2 regions of the Bacillus sp. F9_6S_D1_P_5 genome follow, and region 1 is predicted to be linked to the other one. Evidence: riboswitches for the same ligand, from Rfam matches in the RefSeq annotation. Region 1 holds a riboswitch; the other holds the start of a gene.
What was found. A riboswitch is a leader RNA that binds a small molecule or an ion and turns the genes downstream of it on or off. The one in region 1 is predicted to bind cyclic di-AMP.
Positions count from the first base shown of each region.

Region 2: another riboswitch for cyclic di-AMP. It lies ahead of ACUXEY_RS10780 (APC family permease); the one in region 1 lies ahead of ACUXEY_RS16950 (hypothetical protein).

Region 1 covers NZ_JBTREW010000013.1:11,576-24,022, forward strand. Annotated here, with positions in the region: gene thiS (sulfur carrier protein ThiS) at 1-26, shown strand, start outside; gene thiG (thiazole synthase) at 29-799, shown strand; gene ACUXEY_RS16940 (thiazole biosynthesis adenylyltransferase ThiF) at 792-1,811, shown strand; gene thiD (bifunctional hydroxymethylpyrimidine kinase/phosphomethylpyrimidine kinase) at 1,827-2,633, shown strand; cyclic di-AMP (ydaO/yuaA leader) riboswitch at 2,724-2,871, shown strand; gene ACUXEY_RS16950 (hypothetical protein) at 2,965-3,351, shown strand; gene ACUXEY_RS16955 (hypothetical protein) at 3,368-3,598, shown strand; cyclic di-AMP (ydaO/yuaA leader) riboswitch at 3,860-4,005, shown strand; gene ACUXEY_RS16960 (SipW-dependent-type signal peptide-containing protein) at 4,105-4,209, shown strand; gene kdpF (K(+)-transporting ATPase subunit F) at 4,206-4,286, shown strand; gene kdpA (potassium-transporting ATPase subunit KdpA) at 4,306-5,973, shown strand; gene kdpB (potassium-transporting ATPase subunit KdpB) at 5,987-8,077, shown strand; gene kdpC (K(+)-transporting ATPase subunit C) at 8,094-8,675, shown strand; gene kdpDN (KdpD-like non-kinase potassium sensor) at 8,732-9,886, shown strand; gene ACUXEY_RS16990 (MFS transporter) at 9,909-11,090, opposite strand; gene ACUXEY_RS16995 (MarR family transcriptional regulator) at 11,242-11,691, shown strand; gene ACUXEY_RS17000 (patatin-like phospholipase family protein) at 11,820-12,447, shown strand, end outside.
Region 2 covers NZ_JBTREW010000007.1:105,670-118,116, forward strand. Annotated here, with positions in the region: gene ACUXEY_RS10730 (TIGR04053 family radical SAM/SPASM domain-containing protein) at 1-532, shown strand, start outside; gene ACUXEY_RS10735 (GNAT family N-acetyltransferase) at 699-1,223, opposite strand; gene ACUXEY_RS10740 (response regulator transcription factor) at 1,365-2,063, shown strand; gene ACUXEY_RS10745 (sensor histidine kinase) at 2,053-3,120, shown strand; gene ACUXEY_RS10750 (M23 family metallopeptidase) at 3,203-4,126, shown strand; gene ACUXEY_RS10755 (Nramp family divalent metal transporter) at 4,100-5,395, opposite strand; gene trhO (oxygen-dependent tRNA uridine(34) hydroxylase TrhO) at 5,875-6,834, shown strand; gene ACUXEY_RS10765 (hypothetical protein) at 7,024-8,499, opposite strand; gene panE (2-dehydropantoate 2-reductase) at 8,675-9,619, shown strand; gene ACUXEY_RS10775 (hypothetical protein) at 9,674-9,802, opposite strand; cyclic di-AMP (ydaO/yuaA leader) riboswitch at 9,943-10,089, shown strand; gene ACUXEY_RS10780 (APC family permease) at 10,234-12,060, shown strand.

The sequences.
Region 1 (12,447 bases):
TTGTAACTTTCGTAGGAGGCGGTTGATTATGTTAAACATTGGACCATTTTCATTTCATTCTAGACTTTTATTAGGAACAGGAAAATTCCCTGATTTTGATGTACAGCAAAAGGCAATTGATGTATCTGAGGCTGAAGTTTTAACGTTCGCAGTACGTCGTATGGATATATTCGATGCAAAGCAGCCTAATTTATTAGAGAAACTTGATGTGAAAAAATATACGTTATTACCGAATACAGCTGGAGCAAAAAATGCTGAAGAAGCTGTTCGTATTGCAAAATTAGCAAAAGCTTCAGGGCTTTGCGACATGATTAAAGTAGAAGTTATAGGTGATGATAGAACGTTATTACCTGATCCGGTAGAAACATTGAGAGCATCTGAAATGTTACTAGAAGAAGGATTCATCGTACTTCCATATACATCTGATGATGTTGTATTAGCACGTAAATTACAAGAACTAGGTGTGCATGCAATTATGCCAGGAGCATCACCGATTGGATCAGGGCTTGGTATTGTAAATCCGTTAAATTTAAGCTTCATTATTGAACAAGCGACAGTACCAGTTATTGTTGACGCTGGTATTGGTAGTCCAGCCGATGCAGCATTTGCGATGGAATTAGGAGCCGATGGTGTGTTATTAAATACTGCTGTGTCAGGAGCAAAAGATCCTATTAAAATGGCAAAGGCAATGAAATTAGGTATTGAGGCAGGCCGTTTAGGATTTGAGGCAGGTCGTATTGCACGTAAACGTTGTGCAACAGCAAGTAGTCCTTTAGAAGGAATGAGCGTAGTTGAATAATCGATATTCTCGCCAAGAACTATTTTCTCCAATTGGAGAAGAAGGACAACGAAAGATAAGAGAAAAGCATGTGCTCATTATCGGTGCAGGTGCATTAGGTAGTGCAAATGCAGAGATGTTTGTAAGAGCTGGTGTAGGCGCAGTAACGATTGTTGACCGGGATTATGTCGATTGGAGTAATTTACAAAGGCAGCAATTGTATGCAGAGAGTGATGTGGAAAATAATCTTCCGAAGGCTGTAGCGGCAAAAAAACGTCTAGAAGAAATTAATCATGAAGTAAGAGTAGAAGCTCTCGTTCAAGATGTAACAGCTGAGGAGTTAGAAGAACTTGTTACAAACGTTAATGTAATTATTGATGCAACTGATAATTTCGAAACACGTTTTATCGTAAATGATATAGCACAAAAATATTCTATTCCATGGATTTACGGAGCATGTGTAGGAAGTTACGGCCTTTCTTACACAATTCTTCCTAGTAAAACGCCATGTTTATCATGTTTACTACAATCGATTCCGCTTGGCGGGGCGACATGTGATACAGCGGGGATTATATCACCTGCTGTATCTCTCGTCGTTTCTCATCAAGTTACAGAAGCTCTTAAATTGTTAGTGGAAGATTACGAATCAATGCGAGATGGACTTGTGTCATTTGATGTATGGAAGAATGAATATTCATGTATGAATGTGCAAAAGCTTCGTAAACACAATTGTCCTTCGTGCGGAGAGAATGCATTGTATCCGTATTTAAATAAAGAAAACACATCGAAAACAGCAGTTTTATGCGGGAGAAATACAGTTCAAATTAGACCACCTCATAAAGAGGAAATGGATTTTGAGAGGTACAAAAAGCTGCTGGATGATCGTGTGAATGATTTAAATGTAAATCCATATTTATTATCATTTTCTGTGGAAGAAAAGAGATTAGTTGCTTTTAAAGATGGTCGTGTACTTGTACATGGAACGAAAGATATAAGCGAAGCAAAAACAATTTATCATCGCTATTTTGGATAGAAAAGGATGAGTGGGATGAAAGTAAATAAAGCTTTAACAATTGCAGGATCTGATAGTGGCGGCGGTGCCGGTATTCAAGCAGATTTAAAAACATTCCAAGAGCTTGGTGTGTACGGGATGACGGCTATTACGGCAATTACTGCTCAAAACACGCTTGGCGTTCAAGGGGTATATCCAGTTCCGTTAGAAGGTATTACGGAACAGTTGAATTCAATTGGTACGGATTTAACACCAGATGCTGTGAAACTAGGAATGTTATTTAGTAGCGAAATTATTCAAATTGTAGCAGAACATATTAATAAATTTGGCTGGAATAATATTGTACTAGACCCTGTTATGATTGCTAAGGGCGGTGCATCATTATTACAACAAGAAGCAGTACAAGCATTAAAAGAATATTTATTACCAGTAGCAACTGTTATCACACCGAATGTTCCAGAAGCAGAAGTGTTAACTGGGCTGGAAATTCATAACGTTGAAGATAGTAAAGAAGCTGCAAAAGTACTGCATGAATTAGGTGCGAAATATGTACTTATGAAGGGCGGACATGCAGAATATCAAGGTAATGAAGTAATTGATTTACTTTTTGATGGAGAAAAGTTTATTGAATTTAGAAGTGAGCGAATTCCTTCAAAGCAAACACACGGAAGCGGCTGTACATTTGCGTCAGCAGTTACAGCTGGCCTTGCGAAAGGATACTCGATGGAAGAGGTAGTTCAAGAGGCAAAACGATTTATTAGTATAGCAATTGAAGAGCCGTTGCATATTGGTAGTGGTCATGGACCGACGAATCATTTTGCATACAAATTGAATAAAGCATAAGCATGAATAGTAGAAAAGTCAGTTTTGTAACTGGCTTTTTTTTGTTTACTTTTTCCAAATACAGGAGTAATATATCAGCCAGAATATATTTTTTGTAATACGCTGAGTCCAATTATATGGAGCGGAGGAACCAATTTGTGCAGTGTCACTCGGGGTGAATCTTTCAATTTTGAAAGTAGGGCTACTCTCAAAGTCCGAATCCGACAGCTAACTTCGTAAGCGTCTTGAGAGAGGACGGTGCCACGATGGATACATCACTTCATCAATCTGATTAGTATAGGGGAATATCAATCTACGTTTGAGTTCTTTTATGCTAAGGAGGATGAGGTACATGGAATTAACACTTATTTGTGTTGGAGAAGAAAGCAAGGTAAATAGTTTAATAGATTTAGTAGCATATCAACATGAGTTAATTATTTTCACAGCAAATGAAGAGATAGCGGCCGAAGTGAGGAATTGTGGATTTGATTGGACGTATAGTTGTAGTAAGGAGCAAGATTTTACTAGTATTTGTGAGTGTATTAAGAAGGTGATTTTACTAGGGGATGAGCTTCCAATCGTTAGCTTCTTCACAGAACACATTCGCTTTTCTTTTCAAGCACCTATTACTGTTGTTACAAGGAATAAACGATATCCAGCGAGGCTCTATGAAACAATTGGAGCTGCATTTGTCGTGTTTACAAATTGTGATAATATATCTTTTTTATTTTTTGAATAGGGCGGGGGAAAAGAAGATGAAGGTGTTGTTACTAGGAGATATAGCGAATCGTTGGGCGGTATCGGTAGAGCGAGTTCAAGAATTGGTGGTGCTCGATCCTATTTTTCCAAGGCCCTATATCATATTGCCATCGAAAGACGCTTTATATTTAAAAACAGATGTTATCGAATATGAGCAATTACATGCAGAATTGTCACAAGTTTATATTCGCGGGAGAAATTTACGTGCTTTTTTACGAGGGAAATAAATAGTGAGTGAAAAAAGAGCGAATGCGAAGTGCAACAAGCTATGCACTTCATGTCATTCGCTCTTTTTATTTCGTGTTTAACAGGTCATTTCTACGAAAAAGAAAGAAAAGACAAGAAAATAGATGAAAGGATATTAATAATACATAATGTAAGCGTTTAAACAGATAGATATTTTCTTATTTTCAGTAATTTGACTCTTTACAAGTGAAATATAGAGGAGTATATTTACTCTCATAAATCATTCATAAAATTTCCAAAAAAACCTAAAATCGCTGAGTTCCAGAAATGGAGCGGGGGAACCAATTTTGTGCATCGTCACTTGGGGTGAATCTTTCAGTTTTGAAAGTAGGGCTACTCTTTAGGCCCGAATCCGACAGCTAACCTCGTAAGCGTTTAGAGAGGAGGTTTACTTTTTGTTGTTCATTTTTTGAACACTGAGTAGAGCTCAGTGTTCTTTTTTAATATTTTGATGGTAAATTTTAACAATTTGAAATGAGGGATAGCTATGTTAGATGTTATAATGATCGGGATTTTTGTTGTGTTAGTCGCATCGATGGCAAGTCTTGCAAGTTGGTCAGATAAAGTTGTGAAAGAAGGGAAGCAATCATGACGATTGCCTTATCGGTTATTGTTGCAGCAATTACGGTGTACTTAGTGTATGCCTTATTAAATCCGGAAAAGTTTTAATTAGGGGGAGTCATTCATTATGATCTGGGTCGCAGTTGTTATTACAATGCTGTTGTTTATTCTTGTGGCAAAGCCAACGGGAATTTATTTAGAGAAAGCCTTTCAAGGGAGTAAAAAGCTAGATAAAGTATTCGAGCCTTTTGAAAAACTTATTTTTAAAATTACGGGTGTAAAAGAATACAATCAAACGTGGAAACAGTACGCACTATCATTAGTTTTATTAAATGGATTTATGATTGTTGTCGTATATTTCATTTTCAGACTACAAGGAGTATTGCCATTAAATCCAGTACACATTGAAGGAATGGAGCCTACGCTCGCTTTTAATACAGCAATTAGTTTTATGGCCGATACAAACTTACAGCATTATAGCGGTGAAAATGGCTTATCTTATTTATCACAATTAATTGGAATTACATTTTTAATGTTTGCAGCACCGGCAACGACGTTAGCACTTGTAATGGCGTTTATAAGGGGACTTGCTGGAAAAGAACTTGGTAACTTTTTCGTTGATTTTACGAGAGCATTGACGAGAGTGTTTCTTCCTATCGCATTTATGGCGGCACTAGTCTTTGTCGCACTTGGTGTACCACAAACGTTAGACGGGGCAGTTACGGCGCAAACGATTGATGGCGCGAAGCAAAGTATTTTACGCGGGCCTGTTGCATCATTCGTAGCCATTAAGGAACTCGGAAATAACGGGGGTGGATTTTTCGGAGCAAACTCTACACATCCTTTTGAAAATCCAGGGCAAATGAGTAATATTTTGCAAATGATGCTTATGATGTTATTGCCAACAGCACTTCCGTTTACGTACGGACGAATGGTAGGAAATAAAAAACAAGGTCGCATCCTTTTCGTATCACTATTCATGGTGTTTTTACTAGGGTTTATAACGATTACGACATCTGAATTACATGGGAATCCAGCGTTAAATGGAATGGGTATACAGCATGTACAAGGAAGTACGGAAGGAAAAGAAGTGCGATTTGGAACAGTATTTTCTTCCCTTTATGCGACAGTAACGACAGCTGCGGAAACAGGAGCTGTGAATACGATGCATGATACGTTAACACCAATTGGCGGGTTAGTACCACTTGTAAATATGATGTTAAATACAGTATACGGCGGCGTTGGAGCAGGATTTGTGAACATTATTATGTATGCGATTATCGCAGTCTTTATATCTGGATTGATGGTTGGGCGGACACCAGAGTTTTTAGGTAAGAAAATTGAAGGTAAGGAAATGAAATTAATTGCGGTAACGATACTATTTCATCCATTGCTCATTTTAGGATTTTCGGCATTAGCTCTTTCAACAAGTTTAGGAACGGATGCCATTTCCCATTCTGGTTTCCACGGTTTGACGCAAGTGGTATATGAATATACATCGTCAGCTGCGAATAATGGATCTGGATTTGAAGGGTTAGCAGATAATACACCGTTTTGGAATATTACAACTGGTTTAGTTATGTTTTTAGGGCGCTATTTCAGTTTAATTACGATGCTAGCTGTTGCAGCTTCATTGAAAGAGAAGACGGTAGTACCAGAAACAGTCGGGACATTCCGTACGGATAATAGTTTATTTGGTGGTATTTTTATCGGAACGATTGTAATTGTCGGTGCATTAACATTTTTCCCGATGTTAGTACTTGGTCCAATTGCAGAATTTCTTACATTGAAGTAATGGAGGGTAAATGATGAGACCGGTAGTAGTAAAAGAAAAAAGAGTAAATGAGTCACAAATACATGCTGTAGAAGATGAAGTTAGACAAGCGAAAACGATGGACCGTGATATCGTGAAACATGCGATAAAACAATCCTTTGCGAAATTGAATCCGAAAGTCATGATAAAGAATCCGATTATGTTTGTTGTAGAAATTGGATTTATCATTACGTTCATTTTATCGTTTCTTCCAAGCCATTCTAGTAGTGTACCAGGATGGTTTAATATAACAGTTTCTCTCATTCTCTTATTTACAGTTTTATTTGCTAATTTTGCAGAAGCGTTAGCGGAAGGGCGTGGGAAAGCGCAAGCCGATTCTTTAAAACAATCGAAGAAAGATGTGTTTGCAAATGTTGTAAAAGAAAATGGAGACATTGTTCAAGTTTCAGCAACTGATTTGAGAAAAGGTGACGTTGTTATTGTAAAACAAGGAGAAATGATTCCAAGTGATGGGGAAGTTATAAAAGGGTTAGCGTCTGTTGATGAATCTGCGATTACAGGGGAATCCGCTCCTGTTATAAAAGAAGCGGGCGGTGATTTTTGTTCCGTAACAGGTGGTACGATGGTCGTTAGTGATGAGATTACGATTGTTATTACGAGTAATCCTGGTGAATCATTTATTGATAAAATGATTTCGTTAGTAGAAGGGGCTGCTCGTCAAAAAACGCCGAATGAGATTGCTTTAAATACAGTATTAACGAGCTTAACTCTTATTTTCTTAATCGTCGTTGTGACGTTGCCGATTTTTACAAACTATTTAGGATTTCAAATTGATACAGCTGTACTTGTTGCGTTGTTAGTTTGTTTAATTCCAACGACAATTGGTGGGTTGTTATCAGCAATTGGTATTGCCGGGATGGACCGAGTGACAAAGTTTAACGTGTTAGCAATGTCAGGGAAAGCAGTAGAAGCTGCGGGTGATATTAATACAATTATTTTAGATAAAACAGGTACGATTACTTTCGGAAACCGAATGGCTCATACACTGCTTCCTGTAGGGAATGAAACGATTGAGCAAGTAGGAAAATGGGCAGCAATTAGTTCTGTTTTAGATGAAACACCAGAAGGCCGATCTGTTATTGAATATGTAAAAACGAAATCTTTATCATATGATAGAGCACTTGCAGAACAAGGTGAATTTGTTCCATTTAAAGCAGAAACGAGAATGAGTGGTGTCGATTTACAAGACGGAACGAAAGTGAGAAAAGGTGCTGTAGGTAGCGTGATTGAATGGGTTAGGTCACAAGGCGGAACGATTCCGAAAGATGTAAATCAAAAAGCAGATTTCATTTCCAAAGAGGGTGGAACACCACTTGTAGTTGCAGTGAATAATCGTATTTACGGTTTAATTTATTTAAAGGATACAGTAAAACCTGGTATGCGTGAACGTTTTGAACAATTACGCCAAATGGGGATTAAAACGGTTATGTGTACGGGTGATAACCCATTGACAGCAGCAACCATTGCAAAAGAAGCAGGAGTAGATGAATTCGTTGCTGAGTGTAAGCCAGAAGATAAAATTGCGGTTATTAAAGCAGAGCAAGATAAAGGGAAACTTGTAGCGATGACAGGTGATGGTACAAATGATGCTCCGGCACTAGCGCAGGCAGACGTTGGATTAGCGATGAATAGTGGGACGACAGCTGCGAAAGAAGCAGCGAATATGATTGATTTAGATTCGAACCCGACAAAAATTATTGAGGTTGTAGGAATCGGTAAGCAATTGTTAATGACACGCGGTGCGTTAACGACGTTTAGTATTGCGAATGATATCGCGAAATATTTTGCAATCATTCCAGCCATGTTTACACTTGCGATTCCGCAAATGGAAGCATTAAACATTATGAAATTAACATCACCACTGTCAGCGATTTTATCAGCATTAATATTTAACGCTGTTATTATTCCGTTACTTATTCCATTGGCGATGAAAGGTATCGCATATAAACCGATGAGTTCGAATGCACTACTTGGCCGAAACTTACTTATTTATGGACTTGGCGGAGTGATTGTACCGTTCATTGGAATTAAAGTAATTGATATAATTGTCGGCTTGTTTATATAAGGAAGAGGGGAAAAAGATGGCGAAGAAACAAAGTATACTATCACCAATTATCCGGATTACTTTTACATTTTTAGTGTTGTGCGGACTTGTATATCCACTTATTGTTACTGGTATTGCACAGGCAGTAATGAAGGATAACGCGGATGGAAGTCTAATATATAATGATAAAAATGAAGTGATTGGTTCTAAATTAATCGGTCAAAATTTCACAGATCCACGTTATTTTCATGGGCGTGTTTCTAGTATTGAATATAAAGCAGAAGCATCTGGTTCAAATAACTATGCACCGTCTAATCCAGATTTAGAGAAACGAGTAGAGAAAAGTATTGAAGAGTGGAAGAAACAAAACCGGGCCGTACCAGTTACAGAAGTGCCAATCGATTTAGTGACAAATTCAGGTTCAGGGTTAGATCCTGATATTAGCCCACAGGCCGCTTCTGTACAGGTGGATCGCATCTCTAAATTAACGAAAATTCCGAAAGAAACGCTAGAGCAATTGATTAAAGATCAAACGGAAGGTGCGGCACTTGGTTTATTTGGAGAAGATCGTGTGAACGTTTTAAAGTTAAATTTGGAATTACAGAAACTACTGAAATAGTAACAGTGCTACCTCAATCTAACGGATTGAGGTAGCGTTGTTTCGAAAGAAGGGTTGTGAATGTTTTGTATGCGGATGATTATAAACCAACTTTTCAAAGGCGAACACCAGAAGAGTATTTAGAATATATTCGTCAGCAAAACCGCGGGAAGTTAAAGCTATATGTGGGAGCGGCTCCAGGAGTAGGAAAAAGTTACAAAATGCTACTTGATGCTAGAGAGATGAAAAAGGATGGTACGGATATTGTAATTGGTTTAATTGAAACGCACGGAAGAAAAGAGACAGAAGACGCAATTGCTGATTTAGAAAAAGTTCCTTTGAAAGAAATAGATTATAAAGGGAAAGTATTTTATGAACTCGATGTGGAAGGAATTATAAAACGTGCACCACAGGTCGTTGTAGTGGATGAACTTGCACATAGCAACATTCCTGGATCTAAAAATAAGAAACGTTATATGGATGTGCAGGAATTGTTAGATGCCGGTATATCCGTCTTATCAGCGTTTAATATTCAACATTTAGAAAGCGTACATGACATTGTAGCTCAAATTACGAATGTCAAAGTGCGAGAACGTATTCCAGATTTTATTTTACAAAAAGCAAACGAAATTCAGCTCGTTGATGCAACGCCGGAAGTATTAAGGAAGAGATTAATAGACGGGAAAATATATAAAGAAGAAAAAATTCAGCAAAGCTTACAAAATTTCTTTACGCTTAATAATTTAGGGGCACTCAGAGAATTATCACTTCGTGAGGTTGCCGATGATATGGACGAGAAAATTAGCCAAACAGTGATAGAGCCGATTGGTGTGAAAGAAAAAATTCTCGTTTGTGTACAATACAGTTCAACAGCGGAGAAGTTGATAAGAAGGGGATGGCGTATGGCTGATCGGTTAAACGCTGAATTGTATGTATTAAATGTAGAAAGGGAAAATATAGATTCTCTTTCAGTAGGGAAAAAGCAAACGATTGAAGAGTGGAAGTCGCTAACGAATCAATTTGATGCAAGTTTTGTTTTAGAAGAGGCGAAAGGAAGAAAGCCAGCGGATGTTATTATTGAAATCGCGAAAAGACTACAAGTAACGCAAATTTTACTCGGGCAATCGGCAAGAACACGTTGGGAAGAAATACGAAAAGGTTCAATTGTAAATGAAATTATGAGAGAAACGAAGTATATTGATATTCATATCGTTGCGGATCAAAGAGTTTAGAATAGAGACCATTTGTAGGTCTCTATTCTGCTTTTTGTACAGCTTGAAAACGTATCATTTTCATTGCGCATAAAATGATAAATAGAAATGTAATTGCACCTAGGAAGAAAATCCAAAAGTAATTTTGATTAAATAATAGAAATCCACCTACAAGTGGCCCTGTGCCCATACCGAGATAGCGGATGAAGTTGTACATACCGATAGCAGTTGCACGCTCTTGTACGAATTCTTCTGTTAATAAAGTAGTGTGAGTTGGCATAGAAAGTCCCATACTAAAACCGTATAAAGATGTAACGGTAATGATGAATGGGATATTGATGTTATATGTAAAAGAGAATAAAGTGACACATATAATATTGAAGAAACTAGTAATGAATAAAGCTTGCTTTGTTGCGAGGCGTTTTTGCAAAAGTTTGTAGCAATAACTTCCTAACATAATAGAAAGGGACATTGGTACAAATATAAGACCAATTTTACTTGCAGTTAAGTGAAATAAATTTGTTAAAATGCTCGGTAAAAAAACGAGGAAGCAAAAGTAAATACAAAATTGAATAAAGCCAATAAGAGTAATAGAAAATCCAGTTTTATTTTTTAAGATAAACCAGTAATTCTTTTTTGCTTGCGGTTGTTTAATTACAGTTGTTTTTGTTTCTGGAAGTAGTGAAATGTTTATCATTAATAAGAGAATGCCAAGTATAGATAAAAAGAGAAATACGGATACGTGGCCATTTATACTGCTGAGATAACCACCTATGAGAGGGCCAATCGCAGGAGCGAGCGCAAGTAACATTTGATACAGGCTCATTGCTTCTCCGCGTTCTTTTCCTTCAAATAAATCACCGATAATCGTTGCTGCTACTACAGGTATAGCTGCTATTCCTATAGCTTGAACAGCTCTGAAAAATAGAAATACATATATGTTTGCTGAAAAAGCACATCCGATTGAACCGATTGTACTAATGATTAAACTAGGGATAAGGACAGATTTTCTCCCTTTTGTATCAATTAAAGGTCCATATATGAGCTGCATAATCGCAAGAACGAATGTGAAAAGTGAAACTGTTAAATTTATAAGATAAAGAGAAGTGTGAAAAGAACTTTGAATCATAGGCAAGATAGGTGTGTAAATATTTTGAGCGAAGGAACCGAGTAAGGCACTCATACAGACAACATATAAAATGAAATGTATTTTTGATTTTTTCATTATGTAACCTCCTCATTATTTAGTTTCCTTGGAAACTAAATTTATTTTAACATGTTTTTCTCACTTGTAAATATGAAAAAATGATTTTAAAATGGTATATAGTTGAATTGTTTCTGTGGAAACTTAGGGGGCGAACGGATTGGAACGTACAATGAAACAAATGGAAATACTTTCAGACATTCGTACACTTTTGCATAAAAAAGAAGAACATTTGAAAGGGCAAAATGAGAAGTTTCTTCGTGAGACAGGTATAAGTGGTATGTCTTTATCTGAGTTACATGTGATCGAGTGTATCGGGAAAAATGGTTTGATGAATGTAACTGCTATTACGACAGAAATGGGAATGACGAAGGGTGCAATCTCTAAAATTTGTACAAAGTTGTTTCAAAAGCAATTCGTTGAGAAGATGCAAATGTTAGATAATCAAAAAGAAATATTCTTCCGTTTAACGGAAAGCGGAAATGAAATATATAAAGCTCATGATAAATTGCATAAACAAGCTGAAGAAAAATGGCTGTTACTTTTAGATGGATATACGAAAGAAGAGCAAGATTTTATTCAAAGGTTTATAAAGGATGTCTCCAAACATTTGGAAATATAATTGGAAGAAAAAACTCCTTTATTTCAAGTCTTTTGAATATAATTTCTAAAAGAACTCATATATAATAGAAACAGATACTTAACATGGTGAATAATTAAAGAGTCAATATATAAAGAGGAGAGAATAACATGCTTGAAAATACGGGGTTAGTATTAGAAGGCGGCGGTATGCGTGGTGTATATACGGGTGGGATATTAGAATACTTTATGGAACAAGATTTATATTTTCCATATGTAATCGGTGTATCAGCTGGTGCTTGTCATGCAGCGTCGTATCTTTCCAGACAAAGAAATAGAAATAAAACAGTAAATATTGATTATGCATCACACCCGCAATATTTATCGTATAAAAATTTATGGAAAAAGCGTCAATTATTTGATATGGATTTCATTTTTCATGAAATTCCAGAAAAGCATGTGCCGTTTGACTTTGAAACATATTTTAATAGTCCAGAGCGTTTCCTTGTAGGCACAACAGATTGTGAAACAGGACAGTCTGTTTATTTTGAAAAAGAGGGAACAAATGATGATGCACTAAATTTATTACAAGCATCTAGTTCATTGCCTTTCATTGCACCTGTAGTAAATTACCGTGGTAAGCAGTTATTAGATGGCGGGATTTCTGATCCGATTCCAGTTCGTAAAGCACAGGAAGATGGATTTAAAAAATCAGTCGTTATTTTAACGAGAAATCATGGTTATGCTAAGAAAAAATCAAAGTTTGGATGGGTGGCAGCGAAAGCTTATAAAAAATATC
Region 2 (12,447 bases), on a different contig from region 1:
ACAACATGAAACGGTATTCCATTGGCTATATCAACTTAGTAAAAAGGTTTCTTTTGACATTAAAACAACAGCTGGTCAGCACTATAGACGTGTTGTGATTCAAGAAAAAATGAAAGAACATAAAAAGGAAAATCAGGTCATTCAATATCAGGATGTATTGATGAATGGAACAACGGGGCGAATTGATGGGCTTGGGCGTGCTCCAAAAGGGGTGAATGATGGGAACGGTTTTGTATTTATTTCTCATATTGGAGATGTATATCCAAGTGGGTTATTGCCGATTAAAACTGGGAATATTAGAACAACATCGCTAGCTGAAATCTATCGAAACTCCCCTGTTTTTCAAAACCTTCGTAATCCTGACAATTATAAAGGAAAGTGTGGTGTTTGTGAGTTTCGATATATTTGTGGGGGATCTCGTTCTAGAGCATATGCAATAACGGGAGATTACATGGAAAGTGAACCTTTCTGTGTATACATTCCAAAAGCATTAAGAAAACAGAAAAAGAACGTAAAAAAGGGAAATGAGTAAGAATATGCTCATGCCCCTTTTTTAGATTATATAATTTATTGTACTTCGCATCAGTCGCATGATGATCTAAGAAATGAAAAACGCTCGGTTTCCCATCTTTCGTTAAAAATCCACTATCTTGATTTATTATGCTGAAACGAGTTTTTACGCATAATTTCTATTAAACTCATTTTAATAAAGAATAATAGTTCGTGTCATAGGGGATATCATCTTGATACATATAATTTTTAAGAACTCCTTCTTTTTCAAACCCTAAATTTAATAGCACTTTATTTGAAGCTTCGTTTTCAAGAAATACAATCGCCCCGATTCGTTTTAAGTGAATTGTTTGGAAACCGTATGATATAACTTCAGAAACCGCTTCAGTCGCATATCCTTTTCCCCAGTGTTCAGGGAGGAAGGCATAACTTAAATTTGCTCGTTTATGCTCAGAAGACCAATCATGAAACCCGATTGTTCCAATGAGTTCTTTCTTGCCTTTTAATTCAATTCCCCACTTTATACCGCTTCTTGCATTGTAACTCAGCTTAAAGTTATGAATAATTTGTCTTACTTGATCAAGATCCTGTAATGGTTTTTGGCCATAATAACGCAGTACGTCAGTATTAGAAAAGCATTGTAGTATACCCGGTGCATCTTCTTCTGTAAGTTCTCGTAAAATTAGTCGGTCGGTTTTCAATATAGGAAACATGCTTTCACTCCATTTCTTCTGAAACTAGAATGTGTTGTTATTATATAATTTAGTCTGAAAATAAAGATTATTCAAGAGGAAGTATGGTTTTAATGTATGATAAAATTGATTGTGGAATATATTTCAAAAAGAGGTTTGTATATGGAGAAAAATTCAATTTTAATTGTAGATGATGATCAAGATATTGTTCGATTTGTGAACGTAAATTTAATGCAAGAAGGTTTTAAAGTTTTTAGTGCTCATAATGGAGAAGAGGCTTTAGAAATAATAAATAATAACAGAATTCAACTTGCTATTTTGGATATTATGATGCCACAAATGGATGGAATAGAATTGTGTAGAAGGATTAGAGAGAAACATAGTTTACCAATTATGTTTTTAAGCGCGAAATCATCGGATGTAGATAAGGTAATAGGATTTAGTACTGGAGCAGATGATTATATTGTGAAGCCGTTCAGCACAATTGAATTTATAGCGAGAGTGAAAGCTCAATTAAGAAGGTATACATATTTCAATCAAAATGCTGTCCAAGAAATAGAAAAGAAAATAAACATTAGAGGTTTAGAAATAGATGAAGTGTCTAGAACTGTAATGTTATATGGAGAAACAATCAATCTTACGAGGACTGAATATGATATTTTGTACTTAATGGCCGCTGCAAGGAATCGTGTATTTACTATTGAAGAAATATATGAGAGCGTTTGGAAAGAAAGGGCCTATGAAAGTAATAATACAGTAATGGTTCATATTGCAAGATTAAGAAATAAAATTGAAGAGAATCCAAAAGAGCCGAAGTTTATTCAAAATGTTTGGGGAGTCGGATATAAAATTGAAGATTAAATCATTACAAGGCATTAGAGCTAAGTTTTTTATCGCATTCATATGTAGCATTTTGTTAGCAACTGTAAGTATAATAGCGTTTCAAATATTAATTGGAAATATATATGGTCAAGTTACCGAATTAGAGAAAAAATATTCATTTTTATATGTAATAGCTTTTTTAACTTTTACTACAATATACTTTGCATTCATGACAAAAACAATGATGAAAAGATTATCTGAAATTAACAAGAGTGTGAAGCAAATAAGTAGTGGTAATTTGGAAATACATATACCTATTTCAAAAAATGACGAGATTGGTGAATTAGCAGCGAATGTTAATAGAATGGCTAAAAGTTTAAAAGAGTCTATCGAAAATGAAAAAAAATCACAGGAAACGAAAAATGAAATGATTAGCAATATTTCTCATGACTTACGAACACCTGTAACATCTCTAATCGGTTACGCGGACCTGTTAGGAAATCAGCTTCATTCAAATAGAGAAGAATGTGAACAGTATGTAAGTATATTAAAGCGAAAAAGTTATGAATTAAAAAATCAAGTAGATGATTTATTAGAATATTGTCAAATAAATTATAGAGAGATTGAATTACATAAAAGTGTAGTAAATATGAAAGCGTTCATTGAACAAATCATGATTGATTTTGTACCACAACTAGATGATGCCGATATGAGCTTTTGTATTAATGGTGATAAGGAGTTACATGTGGAAATGGATGTAGCGCTTATGGTGAGGCTGTTCGGAAATGTAATTAGTAATAGTATTATGTACGGGAAAGACGGAAAACAGATTTTGGTTCAAATTTCTAAAAGAGACATGAATGTTGAAATAGAAATTAAAAATTTTGGGCAATGCATTCCGAATGAGAACCTTCCTTACGTTTTTGAGAAGTTTTATCGTGGTGAAAAATCACGTAGCTCTCATACGGGTGGAAAAGGAATGGGACTTGCAATAGCGAGAAGTATAGCAGAGCTTCATAAAGGGGATATCACTGTGCGCAGTAACGAGAAAGAAACTGTTTTCACTATCGCTTTACCGCGTTATAAAGAATTGTAAGAAAGTCGTAAGTATTTCTTTTATATGTCGTAATTTTTACTTCGTATTATGTAGAACAAAGATATGAGAGTGAGGATACAACATGTGGAAGAAATATGTATTAATAATTTTAGTTGCATTTTTAATTATAAGTTGGAGTGTAGTTTATTTAGCCCATGGTGTTATATCAGTCATTTTTTGGTGGAGTATACAAGCCTTTAGCATAGTATCACTCTTTATTTTGATAGGATCAGTTTTACTATTTGTGTGGAAAGGGATTTTCAGAAAGCGAATAGATAGAGCGCTACTCTTCATCGTTCTTTTCTCTATAATTGGAGCTTGGCCTTTAGGGTGGTTTGCTAACATAGGGGGACTTGCTTATCCAGCAGATGTACATTCTATGAATCCTAAAGCAGTAGTTCGCTTTCCTTTGAATGAACGAGCATTAGTGGGATGGGGTGGTGATCGATTAGAAACGAACTATCATGTTATAAAACCAAATGAACGCTGGGCATATGATATTCTTATTCCGCCTGCTGAAGTGAAAAGTAGTAAGTTAGAGGATTATGGAATATATGGAGCGGAAGTAATGGCACCAGCTTCTGGAACAGTTGTATCTATCAATAATGATGAAAAAGATGTAGTTCCAGGAGAGGATGATTTTCAGTCAATGGCGGGGAATCATATTTATTTACGACTAGATGAATCAGGGACATTTATGGTTCTGGCCCATTTAAAGAAAGGATCAATTAAAGTGAGGGAAGGTCAACATGTAAATGAAGGAGAGGTTCTTGCCCAAGTCGGTAACTCCGGAAGTTCAAGTGAGCCGCATTTACATATTCATCATCAAAGACAGGATCCATCCAAGGTGAGCATATTTCTTTCGGAAGGATTACCACTGTACTTTCGAACTGAAAAAGATGTGATAATGCCGGAAAGAGGTACATACATAAGTGGTAATGAAAAAGGTATTCCAGTTTTATTGGAATACCTTTTCTTATTACCCTACAAAAGTTTGATACAGTAAGAAAATATTTAAAATGATAACAAGTGCAGCAATGATCCAAGCGATAAAGGTCGTTATGCGGTGATTAACGAGCGCACCCATAATTTTTTTACTACTTGTAAACATAATAAGGGGTACTAACGCAAAGGCAATACCGAATGATAAGACGACTTGGCTCATGACTAGTGCGTAAGTTGGATTTACACCTAAAGCGATAATTATTAATGGTGGAATCATTGTAATAAAGCGGCGTAAGTATAACGGAATATGCATTCGAATGAAACCTTGCATAATAATATCACCTGACATTGTACCGACAGAAGAGCTAGATAGTCCTGCTGATAAGAGCCCAATTCCAAATAAAGCAGCTGATACAGGACCGACTAAAGTACTGAACTGGTTAAAAGCAACATCAAGATCTTCGACATGCAAGCCGTTTTTAAAGAATAGTGCAGCTGCTACTATTAACATACTTGCGTTGATTGCTCCAGCGATAACCATTGCAATAATAATATCAATAAACTCGAAGCGGAAAATCTTTTTCTTTTGTTCATCATTTGTTCCGACTACGCGGCGCTGCGTTAAGGCGGAATGTAAATAGATTGCGTGTGGCATAACTGTCGCACCTAAAATTCCTGCTGCAAGTAATATACTGTCTACACCTTGGAATTTTGGAATGAAGAGCCCTGAAAGTAGAGGACTTAATTCCGGTTTTGCATAAAAGACTTGTACACCAAAAGCGATAACAACGATGAAAATCATTCCTGTTATGATAGCTTCTAATGGACGAAATCCTCTGCGTTGAAACTCAAGAATAATAAATGATCCGACTGCTGTAATTAAAGCGGCAGGTAGCATCGGAATTCCAAATAATAAATACAATCCGAGTGCTGCCCCGATAAATTCAGCTAAATCAGTAGCCATAATAACGAGTTCACCTTGTATCCATAAGCCGATGGAAACAGGTTTTGGAAAGTTCTCTCGAGCTATTTCAGGAAGGTTTCTGCCTGTCGCGATTCCTAATTTAGCTGATAAAGTTTGGATTAATACAGCCATTAAATTAGAAGCGAGAATTACCCAAAGTAATAAATATCCATATTGTGATCCAGCGGCAATATTTGTCGCGAAATTGCCAGGATCAATATAAGCGACTGAAGCGATGAAAGCAGGACCTAAAAAGGGTAATAGTCTTTTTAAACCTTTCGTTTGTCCGCTTAATGCTAAATGCGCTGATTGAACAGTTGTACTTTGAGAAGGGACTTGTTCATCTTTTGATATATCTTTATTCATAGTCGTTTTCCCCTTTGAAATGTTAACTTGATGAAATTATTGTAAGTATTCTTATTTTTTATTTCAATACATTTAAATGTATTAGATGATATTTTTATTTGAACACAAATGTTTCCTTAGTGCAAATTATATGCCTTTATGCAATGAATGGTGTGACGATGTGAAGAACTTTTGGAAGTTTATGGTTTCTAGATAAGGGGGAAGATAATAAATTAAAGGACTATTTTTGAAATTTATGTGAACATAAAGCCGATAATATAGCATATTAATTGATGGAATTGCATTTGTATGATATATAATATATTGGGATTACAACATAACCATAGTGTTTTGGTGTGTAATCTTGTTTTTTATTTTTGTTAACTGATAGAAAATAGTATAAAGAAAAGAAAATGGGATTCATTTTCTTATTATATATGTTTTGATATGAACGTTAACTTATACATGATTTTAAAAATTAGATAGGTGGTAGAAATACATTGGCAACTACAAAACCATATAGAGTATTACTATATTACATGTACACAACAATTGAAAACCCAGAAGAATTTGCGGCAGAGCATTTAGCATTTTGTAATTCACTTGAATTAAAAGGTAGAATTCTTGTTGCAAAAGAAGGTATTAACGGAACTTGTTCTGGTACTGTAGAACAAACAGAGAAATACATGGAAGCGATGAATAACGATCCACGTTTTGACGGTATCGTATTTAAAATAGATGAAGAAGAGGGGCATGCATTCAAGAAAATGCACGTACGTCCTCGTCCAGAGTTAGTTACACTTCGTCTAGAAGATGACATTAATCCAAAAGAGATTACTGGTAAATATTTAGAGCCAAAAGATTTTTATGAGGCAATGAAACAAGAAGACACAGTTATTATTGATGCACGAAATGATTATGAATTTGATCTAGGTCACTTCAAAGGCGCGATCAAACCTGATATTGAATCATTCCGTGAATTGCCAGATTGGATTAGAGAAAACAAAGAAACGCTTGAAGGTAAAAAGATTTTAACATACTGTACTGGCGGAATTCGTTGTGAGAAGTTCTCTGGTTGGTTAGTTCGTGAAGGTTACGAAGATGTAAGCCAGCTTCACGGCGGTATTGTAACGTACGGTAAAGACCCAGAAGTACAAGGTGAGCTTTGGGATGGACAATGTTACGTATTCGATGAGCGTATCGCTGTACCAGTAAACCAAAAAGAACATGTTATCGTTGGTAAAGACCACTTCTCAGGTGAACCTTGTGAGCGCTATGTAAACTGTTCAAATCCAGAATGTAATAAGAAAATTTTATGTTCTGAAGAAAACGAAGCGAAATATTTACGTGCATGTTCTCATGAATGTCGTGTAAGCCCACGTAACCGCTACGTAATACAACATGAATTAACAGAAGAACAAGTAGCTGCCGCATTAGAGAAAATCGAAGCAGGGAAGTAAGCTAGATTATTGTAATAAAAAAGTACTCCAAATTTCAGTTTGGAGTACTTTTTTATGATGTGTTTTTTGTCAGTTTTTGTCGGTAAGTCGATATATCTTAAAAATCGCTGATATATTTCGAGTTGCGCCGATAAAAATTTCATTTACTGAAACGTATACTACATATTTATAATTTGAAAATAACCTTCTTTACTTCTCATCATCTTTCTCTTTCACAGCAGAAAGTACAGTTTGTTTTACCCATGCTTTTCTTCGTTTATGTTGTAGACTCCATTGGTATAAACTTTGCGCACCTAAAATAAGTGAAATGACGATGCCGCTAATTGCTATTAAAAGTGCGAAAAATTCAAGTGGCGATGATATTTTGTTTGAATCGGTGTTTCTTAACAGATCAATCATAGTAAACCCTAACATTTGGCCTACTACAGAGTAGAGCGTTAAAATTAATAATAAAAGGCTATCTTTTTTAGAGGCGACGTTTTCTTGATATTTAAACAAACTATCAAGATTTTGTTTTGCATTTGAGTATAGTATTTCGATGTTAAAAAGCTTTCTTAAGCGAAAGAAAATATCTTCACTTTGTGACTGGGATACTAGCTCTAAAGAAAAGTAATTCGCCGTAAACGAATTGATTGAATAAATTAATTTCTCTATTTCATTTGTATCTTGTTCAATGTTTAATTCAGCATAAGCATTTGCCATTTTTAATAAAACAATTTTATGAAATAGATTTAATAATAAAGCGTAATAAAACTCCCCATACATTTGACTCGCAAGTTTAGTAAATTCGCGTTCTCCTTCATTTGTTACACATGTGAATATATGTTCTTCCATTATGAAATAGCGATTCGGAGCCCATCTTTGGTAAGCGTGTTGTTTTAAATAATCATGAATATAAGGCAGATTATTTGCACTCACATATGCCTTACCATCACTTGTTAACCCGGAAAGACTGGAAGTACGATAAACATCCACTTCATTCAGTTCCATTGCTTCTTTTATAGATAATAAAGTTTGAACGTACATTCTTTGGTCTTCAAAGAATGGAAAGGTTTGAAAGTAAGAGCTTCTTAATCTCTTCTTCTCAAAGAAATCTGTTACGCCATGAAATAAATAACCAAAAATGAATCTTTCCACTTGGGAATACTTTTTTCCATTACATTCGATACAAATAGTCTCGTTTGTATCATTTTTAGTTTCAAGTACACGGAAGCGGGCGGCGAATTCGATTGCTTCTGATAATGTCATGTTTAGAGCGGTTTCTACTTCTGTCCGAATTGTTAAGAAGCCAAGCTCATAAGGACAAAGTGTTACGTCAATAGAATGAATCTTGAATGGAACGGAAATCAAATTTGTTGTTAAATGTCCAGTTAAGTTAAGGTCTTTAGAATAGCGTTGTAATCCTTTTTGATGTTCTGAGTGAGGAAATAGTATTTTATTTGTAAATGAAAGGTAGTATGCTTCCATATTTTGATGTGAAACTTGAAACTTTCCGTAGTATGTATTTTCATTTTCAAGATGATCGAGTCGAAAAGGGCGAAAATCATTTTTCTGTAAGAAAGGGAACATATTTTGTTCATATCCAGTTTTAAAAGAAAATGGGAATATAAATTGAAATATGGCTGTTGCTACATCTTTTTCCTCGATTGTTTGTATTGCCTCCATTTACATTGTTTCCTTTCCATATATGCTATAAAAACAACATGCCCAAATTCATTTGAAAATAACCATTGTTTTATACTTGATTAAGAATGAAAATTCAGCTTATTTAGTAGGGGACATGTATAATGTTATGTATACTAAATGTTATAAAATTGTATGTTGAAAAGGGGGATCTTGTATGCGTATTTTAGTATTAGGAGCTGGTGGTGTCGGAGGCTTTTTTGGTGGCCGATTAGTCGAAAAAGGAGAAGATGTTACGTTTCTTGTTCGTAGCAAAAGAAAACAGCAATTAGAGGAAAAGGGACTTGTTATTCGTAGTGTTAACGGGGATTTTTCCTTCCAACCGAAATTAATAACGAAAGAAGATAGAACTTCTCCGTTTGATGTTATTCTATTTTCAACAAAAGCGTATCACTTAAACGATGCAATTCAAGATTTGAAGCCGTTTGTAGGTGAAAATACTGTAATTATTCCATTACTAAATGGTGTTGCTCATGTATCACTATTACAAAAAGAATTTGGTGAAGAGAAAGTGATCGGCGGTTTATGCTTTATTGAGACGACGTTAAACGATCAAGGAGAGATTGTACAAACGAGTGCTGCTAACAGACTTGTATTTGGAGAAATGAAGTCTCAAGATTCAGAGAGAATACAGCATATTGCTAAAGCATTTGCAGGTACGAAATCTAGTTTTGTTTTAAGTGAAAATATTACGCAAGATATGTGGCATAAATATTTATTTATTACTGCAATGTCAGGTGTGACAACATTAATGCGTGCACCGATAGGACCGATTCGTGAAAGCGAAGGTGGCCGCAATTTTATCCAAAACTTATTTGAAGAGTGCGTGCAAATCATGAGATTTATAGGAGCACCAATTAAGGAAGATATTGCCCAGGAACATATGAAAACAATTGATAAAATTTCGTATAATATGAAGTCATCGATGCAGCGTGATATGGAAAAAGGTTCTGCAATTGAAGGTGAGCACTTACAAGGATACTTACTAGATGTAGCAGAACAATTTTCTATGGAAGCACCGTTATTGGGTGCGGTATATCAAAATTTAAAGGTGTATGAAGAAATGACCTTTAACAAATCAGCAATAGAATTGGATGTATGAAAAAATAAAAAAGAAAGCAATATATAAGTGTATTGCTTTCTTTTTTATGACAAATTATTTATTTCTTTTCGTTCTATCTGTCAAATTTATTTCCTGTTCACGTTTACCGTATAATTGATTAATTTCATTTGCTAATGCATCTAAATAGGAATCGGAAAAAATAGGCTTCTTTTCTTTAGACATGTAGGTCTCCTTTATCGATTTTTTAGTATTCATTATGTATATTTACCGGCGGATTATGCGCAATCATTTTAAATTTTTTCTTTTTCGAAATTTTTGTTTACATTTTGAAAATAAAGGAGTATTATAATCCACAGTTTCAATTTTCTAAATCGCTGAAACCGCATGGTGCGGGGGACCCGTTCTTATGGATTAGTTCTTAATCCAATGGGGTGAATCCTTGAAAAAGGTAGGGCTACTCATAGGCCCGAATCCGACAGCTAACCTCGTAAGCGTTATATTGAGAAGGAAGGTGGAGCTTGTGCGACAAAAAATATAATGTCTACAAGTCTATTTCGTTATGGCTTGTAGACATTTTTTGTTTTCTGAAGAAATCGTTTATCCGCTGTAACTAGCAGAAAAGTTCGTACAAAATTATTGGAGAGTGGACAGCAGTGGTTTCATCTATCAAAAAGTTTTTAATTGGAAGGCCGTTAAAATCAACTGAGCTTGGAGAGCAAAAGCTTAATAAAACGAAGGCGTTAGCTATTTTATCTTCTGACGCATTGTCATCGGTTGCATACGGACCAGAGCAAATATTAATTGCATTAGCAGGTCTTGGGGCAATAGCATATTGGTATTCCATTCCGATAGCTGTTGGGGTATTAGTGTTATTAACTGCTCTTATTTTATCTTATCGACAAATTATTTACGCTTATCCGCACGGCGGAGGAGCGTATGTTGTATCAAAAGAAAATTTAGGGATGAATCCAGGGTTAATAGCTGGAGGGTCTTTATTAGTCGATTATATTTTAACTGTTGCAGTAAGTGTATCAGCAGGTACAGATGCGCTTACATCAGCTTTTCCTAGTTTACATGCACATAATGTAATCATTGCGATTATATTTGTTATATTTATTACTATTTTAAATTTAAGAGGGGTAACGGAATCGGCTTCCGTTTTAGCATATCCTGTTTATTTATTTGTTCTAGCACTATTTATATTAATTGGTGTAGGTATTTATAATATTATAACTGGTCAAGTTTCACCGACATTACACACGTCAATTGGAACACCAGTTGCAGGAATTAGTTTGTTCTTACTGCTACGAGCATTTGCATCGGGTAGTTCAGCTTTAACAGGTGTTGAGGCGATCTCTAACGCAATTCCAAACTTTAAAGATCCTGCACCAAACAATGCAGCGAAAACATTGCTCGCAATGGGTGCATTACTTGCCGTTTTATTTTCAGGAATTGTCTTTTTAGCTTATTATTACGGAATTAATCCAAGTAAGGAAGTAACGGTTGTTTCACAAATTGCTGAACAAACTTTTGGACGTAATTTCATGTACTATTTCATACAAGGTACAACTGCTTTAATATTAATTCTTGCTGCTAATACAGGTTATTCTGCATTTCCACTATTAGCAGTTAACCTTGCAAAAGACAAATTTATACCGAGAATGTTTATGATTAGAGGAGACCGCCTAGGATACTCAAACGGAATTATTATACTTGGAATCGCATCGATTATTTTAATTGTAGCTTTCCAAGGACAAACGGAACATTTAATTCCGTTATACGCAGTAGGTGTATTTATTCCGTTTACCCTTTCTCAAACGGGTATGGTATTAAAATGGCTTCGTGAAAAACCTGAAGGATGGGCTTTGAGATTAACGGTCAATTTAATTGGAGCAGTCATTAGTTTTATCGTAATGAGTATGTTCTTTTTAACTAAATTCGCACAAGTTTGGTCGATCCTTATATTCTTACCTGCAATCATATTCCTGTTCCACCGAATTAAGAAGCATTATGATGCAGTAGGCGATCAATTAAGTTTAAAAACTTGTGAGAGAATTGTTCCGATTGAAGGAAATGTAATTGTCGTTCCTGTGGCTGGTATGACACATGTGGTAGAAAATTCGTTGAACTATGCGAAGTCTCTTTCTGCAGATCAAGTTATCGCTGTATATGTTGCTTTTGACAGAGAAGAAGAGAAGAAATTTGAAGAGAAATGGAAGAAGTGGCAACCTGAAGTAAGACTTGTTACATTGCATTCTCATTATAGAAGTATTCTTCAACCGCTGACAAAGTTTATTGATACAGTGCAATATAAAGCGAGTGAATCAAATTACCGAGTTACTGTAGTTATACCACAGTTCATTCCGAAAAAAGGTTGGCATAACATTCTTCATAATCAGTCTAGTTTACTCATTCGTGCGTATTTACTCTATAAAAGAAATGTAGTTATTACGACAGTTCCATATCATTTGAAAAAGTAAGAAGATTTTTTAAGGATAGCTTCATGAAAGTGAAGCTATCCTTTTTGTGTATACACTATGCATAATTGCATATGAGTCTAAAAAATATATTGATATAATTTTTGTATATGTAAATAAGTAGAGGTTTTTGTTGTGATATATGGATATTTCAATTGGAAAAGTGAAGAGGATTATATTTTGGAATAAGGACAATAAAGCTTGAAAATAAAGGGAATGAAAATACTTCTTTACGTTATATAAATAGCTGTGTTTAAATGACCTTACAGTACAAAACTTACATAAAAACAAAACGGAATTTCATATTGACGTACGTTTTTTAGTTTATAATGAATAATATTTTCATGTAATATATTCACTGTGTGAATGTGGAAATGGCTATAAAATAGA